DNA from 2 places in the Pediococcus ethanolidurans genome. Region 1 is predicted to be linked to the other one. Evidence: predicted binding sites of a transcription regulator. Region 1 holds the regulator's gene; the other holds the start of a gene.
What was found. The regulator LexA, encoded in region 1, represses DNA repair genes until DNA is damaged. The targets are predictions, from matches to a motif close to CNAACANNTGTTNG.
Positions count from the first base shown of each region.

Region 2: a site for LexA is predicted at 4,741-4,754, ahead of dinB (DNA polymerase IV). Genes of this name have one in related genera too.

Region 1 covers NZ_OZ061250.1:1,640,769-1,649,126, reverse strand. Annotated here, with positions in the region: gene AB3219_RS08180 (GIY-YIG nuclease family protein) at 1-147, opposite strand, end outside; gene AB3219_RS08175 (tRNA1(Val) (adenine(37)-N6)-methyltransferase) at 134-889, opposite strand; gene AB3219_RS08170 (lysophospholipid acyltransferase family protein) at 975-1,598, shown strand; gene AB3219_RS08165 (ABC transporter ATP-binding protein) at 1,668-3,461, opposite strand; gene AB3219_RS08160 (ABC transporter ATP-binding protein) at 3,451-5,214, opposite strand; gene AB3219_RS08155 (YneF family protein) at 5,321-5,548, opposite strand; gene AB3219_RS08150 (DUF896 domain-containing protein) at 5,709-5,960, opposite strand; gene lexA (transcriptional repressor LexA) at 6,096-6,725, shown strand; gene AB3219_RS08140 (glycerate kinase) at 6,783-7,913, opposite strand; gene AB3219_RS08135 (hypothetical protein) at 7,924-8,166, opposite strand; gene AB3219_RS08130 (hypothetical protein) at 8,308-8,358, shown strand, end outside.
Region 2 covers NZ_OZ061250.1:1,467,978-1,476,335, forward strand. Annotated here, with positions in the region: gene ruvB (Holliday junction branch migration DNA helicase RuvB) at 1-34, shown strand, start outside; gene queA (tRNA preQ1(34) S-adenosylmethionine ribosyltransferase-isomerase QueA) at 370-1,404, shown strand; gene tgt (tRNA guanosine(34) transglycosylase Tgt) at 1,439-2,581, shown strand; gene yajC (preprotein translocase subunit YajC) at 2,644-3,063, shown strand; gene zwf (glucose-6-phosphate dehydrogenase) at 3,187-4,677, shown strand; gene dinB (DNA polymerase IV) at 4,779-5,903, shown strand; gene AB3219_RS07275 (bifunctional oligoribonuclease/PAP phosphatase NrnA) at 6,000-6,965, shown strand; gene AB3219_RS07280 (DEAD/DEAH box helicase) at 6,969-8,345, shown strand.

The sequences.
Region 1 (8,358 bases):
TTTCTTCACTCGTGTGTATTTAGCTCCCTTGCCAGCATTATGCGTCGCAACACGTGCACGTAAATCGACTGTAAAACCACCATATAGGGTTCCATCAGCACACAAGAGGACATAAAAAAAGTATTGACGTATTTTATTGGTTTCCATATAAAAGCCTCTTCACTTCATCCGAGTATTCTTTGCCTCTGTATGTGTATAACGGATCCACAAAACGAATACCATCCGGTCGGCCATCTTTTATAGCTTCAATTAACACCATATTAGCTTCACTATGTTGACGCGGATACACTAATCTAATGCGTTTAGGAGCCAATCGATTTTGTTTTAAAGTTTCTAGAATTTCCAAAAAGCGATCCGGACGGTGAACTAAAAACAGTTTGCCATTCATTTTTAGCAACCCTGAAGAAATCGCTAATACTTGGTTTAAATTAGTTTTGATTTCATGCCGAGCAACTGCCAAATAGGCGTTTGGATTTTTTTTACTTTCCACTTGGTTCTTAAAATACGGTGGATTGCAAAGCACGTAATCATAAGTATCTTTTTCAAATTCTTTAAAAGTATCGGCAACATCCAAATTATACATTTTCATTCGCTGTTCGAGATGATTTAATTTGATGCTTCGATTGCCCATATCAGCTAATTTAGATTGTATCTCGATTTGATCAATAAGTCCCTGTGTTTTTTGACTAGCAAACAGGCCAATCGCACCATTACCCGCACATAAATCCATTATTTTGATTTTTGAGGATTTTTTCATTTGTGCAAATGCAGCCAATAAAACAGCATCTAGTGAAAAAGAAAAGACATCTGGGCTTTGGATTATTTTAATATTTTGACTATAAAGTTGATCAATTCTTTCATTCTTTTTTAAAAATTCAGAATCTTTCATTCTATCCCCTTATTCATCACTTGCAACAATTTCAATTTTTGGTCATACTTAAGACATTAATTCAGCATGACAGGAGAAAAGTGCCGTGGTTTATTCATTTTTAAGAATTTTAATACGAGTATTATTATACATTATCAATGGACGTCCTCATTATTTAAATCGGAAAAAGCTTCCTGAAGGATCTTATATTTTGGTAGGCCCACATCGAACCTGGTTTGATCCTATCTATTATGCACTTGCAGCCAGTCCAAAGAAGTTTTCTTTTATGGCCAAAGAAGAACTGTTCAAAAATCCAATTATTCGATGGATTCTAATTCATTGTTACGCTTTTTCAGTAAACAGAAAAAATCCAGGACCTTCAGCAATCAAAATACCTGTGAATATTCTTCGTGAGGGTAAATTATCGATGATCATTTTTCCATCTGGATCACGTCATACACAACATCTAAAAGGTGGTGCCGTGGTCATTGCCAAGATGGCAAATGTGCCAATTATCCCCACTGTGTATCAAGGTCCCCTAACTTTTAAATCACTTTTTTCTAGAAAACGAACAACGGTTGCGTTTGGTGATCCAATTCAAATAGATCGAAAGCAACACATGGATGAAGCAGGTCGTAATGCACTTGATGAACAACTTCAAGGTGCCTTTGACAAATTGGACAAAGAAATTGATCCTAACTTTAAATATGTAGATGTTTCAAAAAAATAAGTGTGGCCAAGAGAATTTAACGTTCTCTGCCTCACCTATTTTTTTGAAATATTTTTAATTACAAGAAAATTATTTATCAAACTGCGTATTTCCCTGCAGCTCGTACATATCATAATACATTCCATGCTTAGCAAGTAACTCATCATGCGTTCCCCGTTCAATAATTCGACCATGTTTCAAAACCAAAATTTGATTTGCATCTTGAATTGTCGATAATCGGTGGGCAATCACTAATGAAGTTCGGCTTTGACTCATTTTCTTTAAACTTCCCTGAATCATGTCCTCGGTTTCCGTATCAATATGGGCTGTAGCTTCATCCAAAATCAAAATTTTGGGATCACTAGCAATCGTGCGCGCAAATGAAATTAATTGACGTTGCCCACCAGAATATTCTGCCCCACGTTCAATCACTTTATTATGATAACCTTTTGGCAGTTCTTCAATAAATTGATCCGCTTGGACAAATTGTGCCGCACGCCGAATGTCATCATCAGTAATATCATCATTATACATACGAATGTTAGAAGCAATATCTCCATAAAATAAAAATGGTTCTTGTAAAACCAAACCAATTTTACGGCGTAATTCCTCTGGTGCATATTCACGAATATCATGACCATCGATCAGAATTTGTCCCGATTGGAATTCATAAAAGCGCATCAATAGATTGATTGTGGAACTTTTACCACTTCCAGTAGATCCAACCAAAGCCACCGTTTCTCCTGGATTAACGGTAAAATCTATGTCGTTTAAAACATCATTTTCGCCATCGTAAGAAAAGGTAACGTGTTTAAATTCAATTTTTCCTTCCGTTATTTTCAAATCAGACTTTACGTTTTGTTTAGGTTGAAAACTTTGATTATCCATGATTCGTAAAATTCGTGTGCTAGCTACCAAACCATCTTGAAAAGTGGAAAGATAATCCATCATGGATGACATTGGATTATAAAAACTATCAATGTAACTAACAAACGCATATATTACACCAGCCGCGACTGGATTTTTGAACGCATCGATACCAAACAGACCCAGTGCAATAACAACTCCTAAAGCATACATTAGATTGATAATTGGATTAAGCAATAAAGAATTCATTCGAATCATCGAAAAACGGGCAAATAAATAATCATTATTTGTTTTTTCAAATTCAGACTCAATTCTTTTTTCTTGACGAAATTGTTGAATGACCCCAATTCCTACTAATGATTCACTAATTTTAGTGTTCAATTGACTTAAGTTTTCCCGCATTCGTCGATAAACAGTTGAACTATATTTTTGATAAAACCAAATAATAAAAACTAAAAATGGTAATAATGCTAATGTTGCCCACGTGATTTTAACATCGGTTGTAAACATTGCAACTAAAGCTGAAGCTATGCCGAAAATACCAACAATTAACGTTAAAAACAAAGTCCAGAAATCTTGTAAACTCATTGTATCGTTTGTTACTCGAGAAACAATTGACCCAGCAGGTGTGGCATCAAAATAGCTCATACCTAGTTTGTGCAATTTTTGGAAAAGTAACACACGAATGCGTTCCAACGTACGTTCAGCACCCATTGCATACAAAAACGTTTGTCCAAATTGGAAAACGGCTTGTAGAATAGCGCCCAAAAAATATAGGCCAGCAAACATAAACATAATTGAAAGAGGTGTCGAACTATGCACTAAATAATGATCCATATAAAATTGAATCAGTCTTGGTAATAAAATATTGATGACACTTACAATTCCTGCAAAAATAATCGCCACAATAAACTGTTTTAAGAAGGGTTTAGTGAAAGGTAGCATTCGTTTGATGGTTTGCATTTGTTCCTTGGTCGTCATTGTATGTGACCAAATTGATTCTTTTTTACTCTGCATTCAAATCACCCTCCTTTTCAATCTTAGTTTCCATTTGTTGACGGCGGAACATATCTTGATACCAACCCTTTTGAGCCATCAATTCTGCATGAGTACCTCTTTGAATAATTTTACCATCATCAAGAACCAAAATTTCATTAGCATTCATGACACTGCTCAATCGATGTGCTGCAATGATAGTCGTTTTATCTTTACGTTCTTGTCGTAATTCTTGTAAAATTGCATGTTCTGTTTCACCATCAACCGCCGACAGCGCATCATCAAGAAGGAGCATTTCGGGATTAATAATTAAAGCTCTGGCAATAGCAAGCCGTTGCCGTTGTCCACCCGACAAAGAAACACCTTGTTCACCGACTTCGGTATCAAACTGATTTGGTTGATCTAATATATCTGCATATAAATCGCTCTTTTTTGCCGCTTCAATGACTGCATCATCTGAAGCCTCAAAATTTCCAAACCGAATATTATTCTTAATTGTATCTGAGAATAAAAAACTTTCTTCCGGCACGTACCCTAAGGATGGTAGATAAGAATTTAGAGCATAGTCTTTAATATTAATGCCACCAACCGAAATTGCCCCTTTATAATCGTCAAACTCCCGCAAAATTAGTTTCATGATGGTTGATTTTCCAGTACCAACTCTACCGACAAGTCCAATCGTATGTCCTGCAGGAAGTGTGAAACGTACGTCTGTTAAACTTCTTTGTTCATCTCCTGGATAGGTAAAACTTTTAATATTAAAATTCAAATCACCGGTGGCACGTTTTTTCAATGCATGTTTATCATCAATGATGCTTGATCTTGCATGTAGTAATAAGTTCACCCGATCATAACTCGCATTTCCACGTTCCATAATGTTAAACAAGTTACCAATTGCAAACATTGGCCAAATTAACATAGTGATATATGAAATGAAGGAAACCAATTGCCCAATATTAATAACATTATGAACTACAAAAGATCCTCCCAAAACGAGTGTAATCATGTATGAAACACCGATCAAAACGGTTGTCATTGGATTAAAAAGTGCATCAAGCATATTAACTTTTCGGTTAATTTGAATCGTTTCATCAACTAACCGCTTAAAATCAGCAATATCTTCCTTATCCTGACCGAGCGATTTGATGACCTTAATCCCCATAATACTTTCCTGTGTTTTATTGTTCAGACGGGAAAAAGCTGCTTGTGATTTACGAAACGCAATATGAATTTTTGTACCTAAATAGCCCGCACTAATTGCTAACAATGGAAATGGAATCATCGCTAATAAAGTGAGTCGCCAATCTACAAGGGTCATCATGGCAATAATGGTTGTAATACCGGTAATAATAGAATCCGCAAACGATAATATTCCGGAACCAGCAACCTGTTGAATCGCCTGAAGATCATTTGTCGCATGTGCCATCAAATCGCCGGTTCGGTGTTCTTGATAAAATGTTTGATCCATTTGCATATAATGCGTAAATAAGCGGCTTCTTAACGTTTTTTCAAGTCTTGCTGCGCCGCCAAAAATTCGTGCACGCCAAATATAGCGAAAAAGATACTGTAAGACCCCCACCGAAGCAAGAATTACTAACGATATCGCTAACGAAACACCAGTTAAATCCTTGGTACTTATTTCTTGAACTAAATTACCAATAATTTTTGGTGGTACAACATTTAAAATAGCAACAAGCAACAAGAATAGTACGCCAATTAAATAATTCCATTTTTCTATTTTAAAAAACCAAGCTAATTTACGAAAAATTGACACGATTTACCCTCCTACTAATTAACTTCTGTTATCTCCTCCAAATTTTGGCAACAAAAAAAGGACAAAAATAATCTTTGTCCTTTATCATTCATAAAATTGTTTGAAACTACTTTTGATGTTTTGCTTGATTCTGCATAGAGTTCATCATTTGATGTAACTTTTTTTGCGATGGTTTTTGTCCCATTTGCAACATCATAGTCCGCAACATTTCTTCATTGATCGGAGGATTATTTTTAAGATAACTTTCCATATATTTACGAGCAGCAAAAAATCCACCGACCGCTCCAAGTAATAATGCAATAATAACGATTACAATCCAAATTCCAGTTGACAAAGTCCTAACCTCCTAACAAATATGTATACTAATTCATAGTACACAAAATTATTCCAAAATAAAAGAGGTAGTCTCGATTTATTTCTTAATACCTCTTATTTTAACATTAATTTTAAATAAGAAAAGATTAAAGTAAAATTATAAAACAAAAATAGAGTCTTTAATCATTTCTTAAACCCTTTTTACGTTGTACTTTTTTGACCTTTTCTGGAGTGACTTCCTTGCCACTCTTATCGAAAACACGCATCATCTCAACTTGGCTTTTAAAACCCTCACGAAATCGTTTCAGATATTTCTGGCGTAATTCTTTACGCTCAATGATTTCAAGATCGGTTAAGCCCTCATTTTTTGCTTTATGTGCCAACTCGTTGATTCGTTGGATTAATTTTTGAAATTCTTTATCTTCTGTCATTTTTTCACTCCCGATTTCTTTATTCATAATACTACACTGTTACACTCATTTTTTCAAAAAATTAAACCGAACATTTGTTTGAATCCACCAAAAAGCTATGTTAAAATGAGAACAAGAAAATGCGAGGTGCCCAATATGTCAAAATCTTCAGAAAGCAAACAAGTCGCTGTACTTCGATACATATATGATAAGGTAAACGAAAAAGGATATCCGCCAACTGTTCGAGAAATTGGCGAAGCAGTCTCTCTTTCATCAACATCCACAGTGCATGGACACATTGAAAGGCTCCAAAAAAAGGGACTCCTACAAAAAGATCCCACAAAACCAAGAGCTTTAGAAATTACCCCTCTTGGCCTTGAGGAACTTGGCGTAAGTGCCACGCCACATAAAATTCCGGTTTTAGGTACTGTGACAGCCGGTGTCCCAATTTTAGCAGTTGAAGAAGCAACCGACTTCTTTCCACTTCCGCCAGAATTTGAACACGAGGATGGCGAACTATTTATGTTGACCATTCGTGGAGAAAGTATGATTCAAGCAGGAATTTTAAATGGCGATCAAGTAATTGTCCGTAAACAAACATCGGCAGATAACGGTGATATTGTCATTGCAATGACTGACGAAAATGAAGCAACTTGTAAAAGATTCTTCAAGGAATCAGATCATATTCGCTTACAACCAGAAAATGACACGATGGCACCTATTATTCTTAAGAATGTTAGCATTCTTGGCCGAGTAGTGGGATTGTATCGCGATCAAATATATTAGATTTAAAACAAAAAGCTCCGCGATAAAAAAATCGCGGAGCTTTTTATTCACGCTATTTTAGTTCTTATCAAAATGGTGAAGTGCTAACCAACGAGCTGTTTGTCGAATATTTTCCTGACCATTTTGAATAGTCCTTTGTGACTCTGGTACTTCGTCATTAATATTTTTGATTAATCTGATATTTTGGGGAAGGTCAACTAAATTTGCAGCCACTTTGCCCGCTAAAATTACAATTTGACAATTTGAATTCCATTTCAAACTAGCTTTTGCGATACCAAAAGGAACCTTGCCACTTTTTGATTGAGTATCAAAAGAACCTTCACCAGTTATTACAAAATCTGCATCTTGGCATAGTTTCTCAAACTGAGCTACTTCTAACATTTTATTAATCCCTGATACAAGTTTAGCATCAAAAAAGGTTTTTAGTCCAAAGCCCAGTCCACCAGCACTGCCAGTTCCCCAATCATTAGTATAATCAGTACCCAGATCTCGTTTCACAATTCTCGATAATTGAGCCAAATTATTTTCTAATTTTATTATCATATTGGGGGTGGCTCCTTTTTGAGGTCCAAATATTTTGGAAGCACCATTTTCCCCTAACAAGGGATTAGCAACATCGTTAAACACTAAAATCCGTGGTAAAGAACTTAAATTCTGTGGTTTTTCAATTTTCGTTAATTGTGCCAACCCCTGATTACCAGAAGCAACTGGTCTATCTTGATCATTAAAAAAGTGATAACCAAGTGCAGTTGCCGCACCAACTCCGCCATCATTAGTAGCACTACCACCAACACCCAGAAAAATTTCTTTAGGTTTATATTTTAAACAAGCTTGAATTAATTGACCAGTACCAAAGGTAGACGTTTTTAACGGATTTAGTTCTTCTGGTTTTAAATGTTCTATACCACTTGCCGAAGCCATGTCGATCACAGCTATTCTTCGCGTTGTGTTAATTCCAAATTGAGCATCTATGGGACGTCCCAACGCATCTTTGACCTGAACTTTATGAATAGTACCGCCTAATTGAGTCATCAGAACAGACATGGTACCCTCACCACCATCCGCCATTGGCAAAGGAATACAATTTAAATGACTGTCTATTGATTTTAAACCATTAATTATTTGATCGGTTGCCTGTTTTGCAGTCATACTATTTTTGAAAGAATCAGGAGCTACAATAATTTTCATCGAAAGACCTTCATTTAAAATGTTTTTTTATTTTATTAGCACGAATAAACTGAATTGGAACACAGTTTGTTGCCTCAACAACTGTATTATACTGAATTAATGAGGCTTTGTAACGATCCTGATCATTAATTTGCAGAATTTCAACTACCAATTTTGTTCTTAAGATATTGATAATCTTTCCAATAAAAGGAAAATCTAAATCATCACATTTTCGACATTTTATTAACATTCCTACTTTGAATTTAGTCAGCATTTTTATCGCCACCAATTATTAATATATATTCATGATAACAATTAGTTTTGTGTGTAAACAACAAATATGGCTCGTATTCATATTGTAGTTTTGCTTGGTTTGCGTGATAATTAAAGAAAATGATCAGTAAGGGGAATTTATATGTTATTTTTGTTCATTATGGCAATCAGTGCACTTATTTTATCCATACTT
Region 2 (8,358 bases), 170 kb from region 1:
ACATTTGGGACTGTCACAAGAACGAACAAACTAAGAAAGCAAGTGTAAGGTTTACTTTTCTTTACTAAAAGGAGCCATTCCGACTAGCCGGCTTTCGGCGTAGCTCGGCTGGACATCCTTTTTGAAAAAAGATTTTGCGAATGCAAATATATCTTAATTACTAAAAGGAGCCATTCCGACTAGCTGGTTTTCGGCGTAGCTCGGCCGGGCATCCTTTTAAAAAAATTTTGCGAATGCAAAATATACCTTAATTACTAAAAGGAGCCATTCCGACTAGCCGGTTTTCGGCGTAGCTCGGCTGGACATCCTTTTTGAAAAAGATTTTGCGAATGCAAAATATACCTTAATTACTAAAAGGAGCGAATCACCGTGACATTAACAGTTGATGATTTTGATTACGATTTACCACATGAGTTAATTGCTCAAACACCAATTAAAGAACGTGATGAGTCACGTTTACTAGTTTTGAATCACAAAACCGGTACTCTTGAAGATAAACACTTTTATGATATTTTAGATCAGTTACACGCTGGAGATGCAGTGGTTATGAATGATTCACGGGTTATGCCTGCCAGAATTTATGGCGTGAAACCCGAAACCGGTGCGCATATGGAAGTTCTATTGCTTCATAATGACACTGGTGATCAATGGGAAACATTAGTCAAACCAGCTAAACGGGCCAAGGTTGGGACAGTTATTGAATTTGGCGATGGGTTACTAAAAGCTACTGTTATAAAAGAATTAGAACATGGTGGCCGTGAAATTGAATTTCATTATGATGGTATCTTTATGGAAATTTTGGAAAAGCTTGGTGAAACGCCATTACCACCATACATCAAAGAGAAGCTAGATGATCCAGAACGTTATCAAACAGTTTATGCCCGTGAAAGTGGTAGCGCTGCGGCTCCGACGGCAGGTTTACACTGGACAAAAGAGTTGCTGAAAAAGGTCGAAGATAAGGGTGTCAAATTAGTTTATTTGACCCTTCATGTTGGTTTAGGAACTTTTCGGCCAGTTGATGAAGCTAATATTGAAGACCACAAGATGCATAGTGAATTTTATCGATTAAGCGAAGAATCAGCTGCAACTTTAAATGAAGTGCGCAAGAATGGTGGTCGTATTATAGCTACAGGAACTACTTCAATTCGCACGCTCGAAACGATTGGTACGAAGTTTAATGGTGAAATCAAGGCAGATAGTGGCTGGACCGATATCTTTATCAAGCCTGGGTATCAATGGCAGGTGGTTGATGCCTTTATTACGAACTTTCATTTACCAAAATCAACGTTAGTTATGTTAGTGGCGGCCTTTACAGGTCGAGATATGATTTTAAATGCCTATCAACATGCAATCAAGGAGAAGTATCGTTTCTTTAGTTTTGGGGATGCAATGTTCATTAAATAGAACTGTAAATAAATGATTAGAATGGAGAATTTGTTTGGAACCTGCAATTAAGTACCATTTAATTAAAACAGAAAAGCATACTGGAGCACGATTGGGAGAAATTGAAACACCACATGGCACGTTTCCTACCCCAATTTTTATGCCAGTAGGAACCCAGGCAACGGTGAAAGCAATGTCACCAGAAGAACTCGAAGATATTGGTGCTGATATTATTCTTTCAAATACGTATCATTTATGGGTACGACCTGGTGAAGACATTGTGAAAGAAGCTGGTGGCCTTCACAAGTTTATGAATTGGAAGAGAGGAATTTTGACTGATTCTGGTGGCTTCCAAGTTTTTTCATTAGCAAAATTACGTGATATCTCCGAAGAGGGAGTTCATTTTCGTAATGAAATCAGTGGTGCAAAGATGTTTCTCAGCCCTGAAAAGGCAATTCAAATTGAAAATGATTTGGGTCCTGATATTATGATGAGTTTTGATGAATGTCCGCCCTTCTTTGAAAGCTACGAGTACGTTAAAAATTCAGTAGAAAGAACAAGCAGGTGGGCAGAACGTGGATTAAAGGCCCATCAAAATCCCGATTGGCAAGCTTTGTTTGGTATTGTACAGGGAGCAGGGTTTAAGGCCTTAAGAGAACAAAGCGCAAAGGACTTGGTAAGTTTAGATTTTCCGGGTTATTCCATTGGTGGTTTATCCGTAGGCGAATCAAAGGATGAAATGAATCGCGTTTTGGAGTTTACAACCCCGTTGTTGCCTGAAAACAAGCCACGTTACTTAATGGGCGTTGGTTCGCCTGATTCGTTAATTGATGGTGTAATTCGAGGTGTGGATATGTTTGATTGTGTTTTGCCAACCCGAATTGCCCGTAATGGTACTTGTATGACGTCTCATGGACGCTTAGTGGTAAAGAATGCCAAATATGCGCGTGACTTTACACCAATTGACGATAATTGCAACTGCTATACTTGTCGAAACTTTACGAGAGCGTATGTCCGTCACTTGATGAAAACCGACGAAACGTTTGGGTTGCGTTTAACTAGTATTCATAATACTTATTTCTTAGTTCATTTAATGAAACAGGTGCGTCAGGCCATTAAAGATGATAATTTATTGGAATTTAGAGAAGCTTTCTTTGAAGAATACGGGTATAATCAAGCGCATCCAAAGAATTTTTAAATTCACTGGAAGTTAACAGTAATATTTGATACAGTTAAGATAAAGAAAATGAGGTGTTTATATTGGTATTAGGAGCAAATGCAAGTTTCGGTGGTGCCGGAAGTATTATTTTTATTGTTTTAATTTTTGGATTAATGTATTTTATGATGATTCGTCCACAAAAAAAACAACAACAAAAACATCAAGAAATGATGAGCAAGCTTCAAGTCGGTGATAAGGTTGTGACAATTGGCCGTTTACACGGAGTTGTTGACAAAGTCGATAATGACGCAAAAACCGTGACATTAGATTGTGACGGAATTTACTTGGTATTTGATCGGACGGCAATTATGCGTGTAGATCACGTAGAAGCTGTTCAACCAGCACCCAAAGCAACTGATGAAGCAGAATCAACAGACGATAAGACTGCCGATGATGAAGCAACAAAGGCACCAGATGCACCAGCTGACGATTCAACTGATGATGATGCAAATAATAAATAGATAGTTTAAAAAATTTGAAACTTTTTTTAGTTTCAAATTTTTTTTGAGTTTTATAAGTTGTGTATTTTGTACGAAAGTTTCATAATTGAAACGAACAGATATTGTGAAAGCGGGGCAAATTTGATGACACAGCAAGCGTTATTTATTATTTTTGGAGGAACAGGTGATTTAGCGTATCGCAAATTGTATCCCTCATTATTTCGTTTGTATGAAAAAGGATATTTGAAGGACAACTTTGCCGTTATTGGAACGGCACGCCGTCCTTGGACAGATGATCACTATCATGAAGTTGTTATGAACGCAGTTGCTGATGATGGTCATGAGTCAGATCGTACTAATAGCGAGTTGGCTCGCAAATTTGCCAGCCATTTTTATTATCAATCACATAATGTGAATGATACCGAACATTATGTAGCTTTGAGAAATTTGGCCGATAAACTAGATGAAAAATATAATTTACAGGGAAATCGAATTTATTATTTAGCTATGGCACCACGATTTTTCGGAACTATTGCGGCTCATCTCAAATCTGAAAAGTTAATTACAGACCACGGATATAATCGATTGATTATTGAAAAACCATTTGGAAGAGACCTTAAAACAGCTAAGGAACTTAATGATGATATTTCTGCTTCTTTTTCTGAAGATCAGATTTATCGAATTGATCATTATTTGGGTAAAGAGGCTATTCAAAGTATTGCTGCATTACGGTTTGGCAATCAAGTGATCTCATCGCTTTGGAATAAAGAACATATTGATAATATTCAGATCACCTTGGCAGAATCACTGGGTGTTGAGGAACGTGCCGGATATTATGAAACAGCAGGTGCTTTGCGAGATATGGTGCAAAATCATATTTTACAAATTGTTTCTCTGTTAACGATGGAAAAACCAAGTGAGTATACGGCTTCAGAATTGCGTGATCGCAAAGTTGAAGCTCTTCAAAATATTAAAGTCTATTCAAAAGAAGAGGCTTTGAATAATTTTGTGCGTGGTCAATATGGCGAAGATGCGGATCGTACTCAATCTGATTATCGACACGAAGAAGGAACAGATGAGCAATCGCAAATTGAAACTTTTGTTTCCGGAAAATTAGAAACCAAAAATAAGACTTTAGCGGGTGTTCCTATCTATGTACGAACGGGTAAACGATTAGCAAGAAAGTCAACTCAAATTAATGTGGTGTTTAAAAATGTTCAGACAAATATTTTTAAGGCTACCGGAGCAGATGATAGTAATCTGAATCAAAATGTCTTGACCTTGTTCATTGAGCCTGATCAGGGTTATCACTTTGACTTAAATGTTAAGAGTGGTAATCAGAGTTATGGTATTATGCCAATTCATTTGGATTATCATAAAACTTCTGCGGAAAAAGCAAAAATTCCAGAAGCTTATGAAAAGTTAATTCATGACGCTCTTGATGGCAATCGGACCAACTTTGCGCATTGGCATGAAGTTGCACAAGCATGGCGAATTGTTGATGTTATCCGCGATGCTTGGGATGGCGAAAAAGCAGATTTTCCAAATTATGTTAGTGGTTCAATGGGGCCGCAAGCATCTCAATATCTATTAAAACGCGATCATAGAGAATGGATATTTGATGCTACCAACTAAACAAAAATGAAAACGGATTTTGGAATGAATATTTTCTAAGATCCGTTTTCATTTGCTTGCTTTCAAACGTATGTTCGGATAAACTGGATTTGGGTGATAAAATGGATGCAAGTATTGAGATTCTTCCCATACATGTGAATACTTCTAGAAAAATAATCCATGTGGATATGGATGCATTCTACGCTTCAATTGAAGAACGAGAAAATCCAGAATTACGTCTGAACCCATTAGTAGTGGCAAGAGATCCACGCCAAACTGGTGGTAAAGGGGTTGTGGCAACTGCAAACTATCTTGCGCGAAAAAAGGGTGTTCATTCTGCGATGAGTGCACAAAAAGCGTTGGAGCTGTGTCCAGAGGCAACTTTTAAAACACCAGACTTCACGTTATATCGAAAAGTTTCGGATCAAATTCATGAAATTTTTGCTGAATATACGGAAATGATTGAACCGGTTGCTTTTGATGAAGCCTATTTGGACGTCACACATAATAAAAAACAGATTGAGAGTGCAGTGGAAGTTGCACACCAAATCCAAAGTGAAATTTATGCTAAGACACAGTTGACTTGTTCAACGGGTATTTCGTACAATAAATTTTTAGCAAAATTGGCTTCAGAATATCAAAAACCAGTTGGCGTGGCAGTAGTCTTACCAGAAGATGTTCGTGAATTTCTAGATAAGCTGCCAATCGAAAAGTTTCGCGGCGTTGGTAAAAAAACGGTTCCCAAAATGCATGATTTAAAAATTTTCAATGGCCAGGATCTTTATAAAAGAAGTGAATTGGAGTTGATTCATCATTTTGGTCGTTTTGGGGACGTTTTATACCACCATGTACGTGGTTCTGATGATCGCCCTGTGGCATACCAAAGAGAACGAAAATCAATTGGTAAGGAAAGAACGTACAATCCTAATTTGACGTCCGAATTAGAAATTGAAGATGAACTAAAATTCTTGGCCCAAAAAGTGGCCGAAACGATGAAACAAAAACAAAAACACGGGAAAACGTTAGTCTTAAAGGTGAGATATTCAGATTTTGAAACAATTACTAAACGGCAAACCTTCACAGAATTCTTAGATAATAGCGAAGAAACCTATCTTTTTTATGCGCGGCAATTATTTGATGAATTTGGAAATAGCCAGCGAGGTATTCGATTATTAGGAATTACACTAACAAATTTAGCGGGTATGAATTTTGAAAACATGACATTGCCTTTATTTAATCAAGACTGATTTCTTGTTTTGTATTTAACCTTAAAAGCTAGTATACTGGGATGAAGTGAAAACACGCATTCCTTTTAATTTAGTTTGAAACAGAAAGAAGAAATTATGACACTGCAGCAAGAAATTTTTGAACAAATCAAAAAACATCAACGAATTATTATTCACCGACATCAGCGACCAGATCCGGATGCAATTGGATCTCAAATTGGTTTAGCTGAAATTATTCATGCATCATTCCCAATGAAGACGGTGTTAGCAGTGGGAAAACAAATCAGTGGTTTATCTTGGATTGGTAATATGGATGTTGCCGATGATGATGACTACGATGATGCGTTGGTTATTGTAACCGACACGGCTAATCCGCCCCGGGTGGATGATAATCGCTATACTAATGGCCAAGAATTAATTAAGATCGATCATCATCCAAATGATGATCCCTATGGTGATTTAATCTGGGTGCTGCCGAATGCTTCCAGTAGTTCCGAAATGGTTTTTGATTTTTATCATCAATTTAAAAAAGAACTTAAGTTAACGCCAAAAGCCGCTGAAGCTTTATATGCGGGTATTCTTGGCGATACTGGTCGTTTCTTGTATCCAGCGACGACGCCACATACATTACGTGTAGCAGCTTCATTAATGGCAACAGGTTTTGATGTAACGGCGGTTAATCAGAAGTTAGATAGTATTGCATTACCAGTGGCACGTCTTTCTGCTTATGTTTACGAAAATTTAGAAATTACGGATGCAGGGGCGGCTACAGTTTGTCTGACCGCAGAAGTATTGGATAAATTTGATTTAAAGGATGCGGGCACCGCGGGAGTCGTACCGCTCCCCGGAAAAATTGATTCTGTCGTTTGTTGGGCAATTTTTGTTATTCAACGAGATGGAACTTATCGTGTACGTTTACGTTCAAAAGGTCCAACAATTAATGAACTTGCTAAAAAACATGATGGAGGCGGTCATGCTTTAGCAAGTGGGGCAAAAGCAAAAGACTTAGATGAAGTAAAGGTCATCAAAAATGAATTGGCCGAAATTGCCACTGCTTATCAGAAGAAGAACAAGAAGGAGTAATTAATGAAAAACGGTTTTACAGAGTTTAATTTGCAACCATTTCTGCTCACCGCATTAAAAGAAATTAATTTTAATCAACCAACACCGGTTCAAGAAAAGTTGATTCCAGTGATTGAAGCAGGAAAAAGTGTGATTGGGCAATCTCAAACGGGTAGTGGCAAAACACATACCTTTTTATTGCCTATTTTGAATCATATTGATCCTCAAAAACAACAGGTGCAGGTTGTTATTACGACACCAAGTCGTGAACTTGCTTATCAAATTCATACTGCTGCACGACAACTGGTGAAATTTTCTGATAGCGAGATTGAAATTGGAAACTATGTTGGTGGAACAGATAAAAAACGGCAAATTAAAAAGTTAAAGCACCGTCAACCACAAGTGGTTATTGGGACACCTGGAAGAGTTTGGGACTTGATTAGTAGTCAAGCACTGGATGTTCATTTGGCTGCCCAGTTTGTGGTGGACGAGGCTGATATGACACTTGATATGGGCTTCTTAAATGAAGTGGATAAGATTGCCGCAAGTTTGCCTAAAAAACTACAGATGATGGTTTTCTCGGCAACCATTCCGCATTCACTAAATATCTTTTTAAAGAAATATATGGTTAATCCAGTCATTGAGGAAATCCCTGTACAAAGTATAATTAGTCCAACAATTGAGAATTGGTTGATTTCTACCAAGAGTAAGGGTAAAAATAACGTGATTCATCAACTTTTAACTATTGGAGAACCTTACCTTGTACTTATCTTTTGTAATACCAAAGAGCGTGTTGATGAATTAACTTATTATTTAAAAAATAAAGGTCTAAAAGTTGCCAAAGTCCATGGTGGCGTCCCACCTCGCGAACGAAAACGTGTCATGAAAGAGATTCATAATCTTGATTTCCAATTTGTTGTTGCAACTGATTTGGCTGCCCGAGGAATTGATATCGAGGGCGTTTCAATGGTAATCAATGATGGTATTCCTGATGATTTGGACTTCTTTATCCATCGTGTTGGTCGAACTGGGCGAAATGGTATGTCAGGGATAGCAATTACTTTGTATGAACCCGGCGAAGAGGCTAAGGTTTCAGAAATTGAAAAATTAGATGTCAAGTTTCAACCTAAGGCAATTAAAAATGGTGAAGTAGTTGATTCCTACGACCGTAATCGCCGAACAACACGTGTTAAAGATCATCATAAGTTGGATCCTACAATGGTTGGAATGGTTAAAAAGAAGAAACGCAAGGTTAAACCTGGATATAAACGTCGTATTAAAAAAGCAATTGAAATTCAAGATCAAAGAGATCGACGAGTTGCTAAACATCAAGAATTTCTTAAAACAAAACGACAGAAAATTAAACAGAATCGTGCTAAACGAAATTCAGGGGAGCATTGACAAGCAGTTATTT